2 regions of the Streptomyces sp. 796.1 genome follow, and region 2 is predicted to be linked to the other one. Evidence: riboswitches for the same ligand, from Rfam matches in the RefSeq annotation. Region 2 holds a riboswitch; the other holds the start of a gene.
What was found. Region 2 has a riboswitch for cobalamin ahead of ACMA1D_RS01675 (cobalamin biosynthesis protein). Riboswitches for the same ligand answer to the same signal wherever they lie in the genome.
Positions count from the first base shown of each region.

Region 1: another riboswitch for cobalamin. It lies ahead of metE (5-methyltetrahydropteroyltriglutamate--homocysteine S-methyltransferase); the one in region 2 lies ahead of ACMA1D_RS01675 (cobalamin biosynthesis protein).

Region 1 covers NZ_JBLIWA010000044.1:51,048-53,426, reverse strand. Annotated here, with positions in the region: gene ACMA1D_RS26200 (CoA-acylating methylmalonate-semialdehyde dehydrogenase) at 1-244, opposite strand, end outside; cobalamin riboswitch at 458-650, opposite strand; cobalamin riboswitch at 1,024-1,170, shown strand; gene metE (5-methyltetrahydropteroyltriglutamate--homocysteine S-methyltransferase) at 1,352-2,379, shown strand, end outside.
Region 2 covers NZ_JBLIWA010000002.1:64,713-67,091, forward strand. Annotated here, with positions in the region: gene ACMA1D_RS01665 (anion permease) at 1-173, shown strand, start outside; gene ACMA1D_RS01670 (hypothetical protein) at 314-595, shown strand; cobalamin riboswitch at 907-1,039, shown strand; gene ACMA1D_RS01675 (cobalamin biosynthesis protein) at 1,208-2,377, shown strand.

The sequences.
Region 1 (2,379 bases), on a different contig from region 2:
CGCGTTCCGCGTCGACGAGCTGGAGGAACTTGAGCAGGACGCGGGCGCGCCGCTGCGGGTTCCATTCGCCCCAGACGCGCTGTGCCTGTTCAGCGTCGGCGATGGCCGCTTCGGTCTCCGTGCGCCCGGCCAGTGGGACGCGGGACTGCACGGTGCCGGTGTTGGGGTCGTGGACGTCGGCAAACAGGCCGGAGGTGCCGGGTGTGCGCTTGCCGCCGATGAAGTGGGTGAGTTCGTGGACCATGGGAGGGTGCTCTCCTCAGGTGGGAACCGGGATGGCACGGCAGGCCGACCGACCGCCACCGGATGGGTGTGCGGCGTCGGATGCCGTGGGACGCGAAGGCCGAAGAGCCGTCACGGAACGTCAGGAAGTGGCGTGTCTACGCCGTGCGTTCCGCCGATTCGCCTGGGTCATGGGTAGCGACCGGTGCCATGCGTGTCTGCTCCATCCTCGTGGAAACACGGACCATCCCGCGGCCGGTATCCTGACTCCCGGATCAGCGCGCGCACCCCGCCTTCCCGACGGACGGTCCGTCAGTGGCGTTCCATCTGCTTGAGCACGCACTCCCCGGTCACAGTGGCGGGACCGCGCCGGAATCGCACCGGCTTCCCTGACACCGCGGGCCTTGGCCACGAACATATAGTTGGACGTCCAAGTAAGTCCACCCCCTACTCCCCCGGTTGCCGACCGGCTCACCCTGCCGGCCCACCCGGTGGCCCAGCCCCGCCCGGCCAACAGTTGGCGCGCCGCGCCAGGCCGTCGACCGTTCCTTGCCCGCCCCCGATGTACGGCTCTGACCTGCGCGGGCACCGAGTCCGACGGGTCTGCACGGGCCACCGGGGCACCCAGGCGGGAGGCGTCAGGCACCGCGGGGTGTGCCGGTCCGGCGCACCAGCCAGCGCCTCACCACAGGTGGCCCACCTCACCCACGCCGGCTGGATCACCCGTCCCACCGGCCGGCGTCTGCGGTTAGGCTGACCGGCGCAGCAGGTTCGCCCCGTCCGCCAGGCGGGAGGCGTCGCAAGAGGGAACCCGGTGGGAATCCGGGACTGCCCCGCAGCGGTGAGTGGGAACGACAGTCGTCATACGCACTGGGTCCAGGTGGCCCGGGAAGCGACGGCCAGTAGGTGTCTCGTACGTCAGGGACGCGCCCGCGAGTCCGAAGACCTGCCCGCTGCCCGCGCCCGGGCCACCGTGCGCGGTCGTTTCGGTGACCTCGCGGGAAGGTCGGCGTGCCCACCGGGTGAGCGGTTGTGCTGTCGTGGCGCAGGCGCGGCCATCCGGCTGTTCACTCCTTCGCCCGCCCGGTCTGCCGGGACCTCAGGGATTCATCTCGCGAAGGAGATCTCCGTGACAGCGAAGTCCGCAGCCGCGGCAGCACGGGCCACCGTGTACGGCTACCCCCGACAGGGGCAGGGCCGGGAGTTGAAGAAGGCGATCGAGGGTTACTGGAAGGGTCGGGTGGACGCCGACGCCCTCGCGGTCACCGGCGCCGGCCTGCGCGCCGACGCCTGGCGCCAACTCGCCGCAGCCGGCATCCACGAGGTGCCCACCGGCGACTTCTCGTACTACGACCACGTCCTGGACACCACCGTCATGCTCGGCGCGATCCCCGAGCGGCACCGGGCGGCCGTCGCGGCGCATCCGCTGGACGGCTACTTCGCCATGGCCCGCGGCACCCAGCAGGTGGCGCCGCTGGAGATGACGAAGTGGTTCGACACCAACTACCACTACCTCGTACCGGAGTTGGGGCCGGACACGGTCTTCTCCGCCGACTCGACCAAGCAGGTCGGCGAGTTGAAGGAAGCTCTTGCGCTCGGCCTGGCCGCCCGGCCGGTACTGGTGGGGCCCGTCACCTACCTGCTGCTGGCCAAGCCGGCGCCGGGGGTGGCGGCCGACTTCGAGCCGCTGACCCTGTTGGACCGGCTGCTGCCGGTGTACGCCGAGGTGATCGCCGACCTGCGGGCGGCCGGTGCCGAGTGGGTGCAGTTGGACGAGCCGGCCCTGGCGCAGGACCGGACGCCGGCCGAACTGAACGCGGCCGAGCGCGCCTACCGGGACCTCGGGGCCCTCACCGACCGGCCCAAGCTGCTCGTCGCCTCGTACTTCGACCGGCTCGGCGACGCCCTGCCCGTGCTGGCCAAGGCGCCCGTCGAGGGGCTGGCGTTGGACTTCACCGAGGCCGCCGCCGCCAACCTCGACGCGCTCGCCGCGGTCGGTGGGCTGCCCGGCAAGCGCCTGGTCGCCGGTGTCGTCAACGGCCGCAACATCTGGATCAACGACCTACAGAAGTCGCTGTCCACCCTCGGCACCCTGCTCGGGCTCGCCGACCGCGTCGACGTCGCCGCCTCCTGTTCGCTGCTGCACGTGCCACTGGA
Region 2 (2,379 bases):
ACGCCGAGGCTGCCGCCGAGCCCGCACCCGACGCGCCATCCGCCCCTGCGGACGCGTCAGCGCTGGTCGACGCGCTCGCCGCCGAGCAGGACGGCGCGCTGGCACCCGCCCCCGGCCTGACCCCGGCAGCCGCCCCGGCACCGGCGACGGCTGCGCCCGCCGCTCCGGCCTAGCCGACGGGGGCGGCGCCCGCGCCGCCCCCGTCAAGCGGACGCCTTGGGCGACGTACGACCCGGGCTCCACGGACGATCACAGATCACCGCAGACACCGCAGACACCGCAGACACCGCAGACGATCGAAGGAATCAGCGCCATGAACATCGACTGGGCCGCACTCGGCGAGGTCTTCGGCGTGAGCCTGGTGGTGACCGTCGCCCTGGTGGGCGTGTTCACGCTCGGCATCGTCGGCACCTCGGCCAAGCCGGCCGAAGACGCCCCGGGCGCCACCGGCGCCGCGGGCACGGCGAGCACCGTGGGTACGGCGAGCACCGTGGGTACGACGGGTACCAGCGCGCTGGCCCGCTCCGGTGCCTACCTGTGCTTCGCGCTGTGTGCGGCGGCGGTGGGGTACGGCATCCACCTGATCGTGGCCTGAGCGCCGGTGCCGCCCCGCGGTCTCCCGCGGCCGGCACCGGCGAACGGCCACGGCCGCACCACCCGCCCCCTGTCCAGCCGGCCACCTGGCCCAACCGGCTGACCGCTTCCGCCCGATCGACCGCCGGTCCACATCCGCAGGGGCCGCGGCGGATGGGCTGCGGTCGGGCCGCGCCCCACCACACCCAGCCCGCCGGGCAGGGTGCGACCGAACCGTGTCGCGCCCCGCCCGGCGGGCCTCTGTGCAGGTCAACCGCGAGTTGACGGCCGTTCCCGGGGCGTGGTGGACTTCCGGGGCCAAACGGCGACAGGAGAGGAAGCCGGTGCGAGTCCGGCGCGGTCCCGCCACTGTCACCGGGGAGCGCTCCCCCAGCGCATGGCCACGGCTCGTACACCGCGGGCTGGAAGGCCGGGGTGCGGCGTCGATCCGGGAGCCAGGAGACTCTCGCCGCCGATCACGTCGAGCCAGGGCGCGGACCCTGAGTGAGGACACACCACCATGGCCTGCCGCCGTCCAGCGCCCCCTGCCGCCCGTGCGGCCCGCCGCCGCCCACACCGGTCGGCGTGCCGGCCCGCACCGCTCCCCCGCCGAGGCACGACGGCGGGCTGACCGATGCGTACCGACCCCCTTGCGTACGCGTACGGCGCCGTCATCGGCTTCCTGGGCGACCGCGCCCTGGGCGACCCCCAGCGGGGCCACCCGGTGGCCGCCTTCGGACGTGCCGCCGGCGCCGTGGAGCGACGGCTGTGGCGCGATCACCGCGGGCACGGTGCTCTGCACACCGCCGTGTGTGCGGGCGGTGCCGCGCTCGTCGGCGCACTGCTGACCCGGGCGGCGCGCGGCCCGGCCGGCACCCGCCCGGCGGCTCCGCACACCCTGTCGACCGCACCGGCGGGCAGGCCCGTACCGGCCTCCCCGGTCTCCCCCGTCGTCCCTGCCAGCCGGGCCACGACGGTGCGCCAGGCTGCTGCGCCGCGCCCGAGCACCGGCCGCCCGGTCAGCGCCGCCCCGCGGGCGCCGTACCCCCTCGCCCGCATCTCCTCGCCCGCCCGCGCGCGCGAGGCCGCGCTGACCGCGCTCGCCACCTGGGCCGTACTCGGCGGCACCACGCTCGGCCGGGAGGCGCGCACCATCGGCGCCGCGCTGACCGCCGGGGACCTCGACGCGGCCAGGGCCGCGCTGCCCCGGCTGTGCGGGCGCGATCCGCAGGCCCTGGACGCCCAGCAGATCGCCCGGGCCGTCGTGGAGTCCGTCGCCGAGAACACCTCCGACGCGGTGGTGGGCGCCCTGGTGTGGGGCGCGGTCGGCGGCGTCCCCGGGCTGCTCGGCTTCCGTGCGGTGAACACCCTGGATGCGATGGTGGGCCACCGCTCGCCGCGCTACCTGCGGTTCGGCTGGGCGTCCGCACGCCTGGACGACCTGGTCGGCTGGCCAGGTGCCCGGCTCACCGCCGCGCTCGCGGTGCTCGCCGGGCCCGCCCCCGGCCGCGCCTGGCGCACCGTACGCCGCGACGCGGGCAGCCATCCGAGCCCCAACGCCGGCCCCGTGGAAGCCGCGTTCGCCGGCGCGCTCGGCGTGCGGCTCGGCGGCACCCTCGCCTACGCAGGCCGCGTGGAGCACCGTCCGGTGCTGGGCGCCGAGCACCGGCCCGTCGAGGTCGCCGACATCGAGCGCGCGGTGCGGCTCTCGCGCCGGGTCAGCGCGCTGGCGCTGGCGGCGAGCGTCGCAGGCAGGCTCGCGTACGGCGCCGCCACCGCGGGCAACCACAGGGGGGATCGATGAGG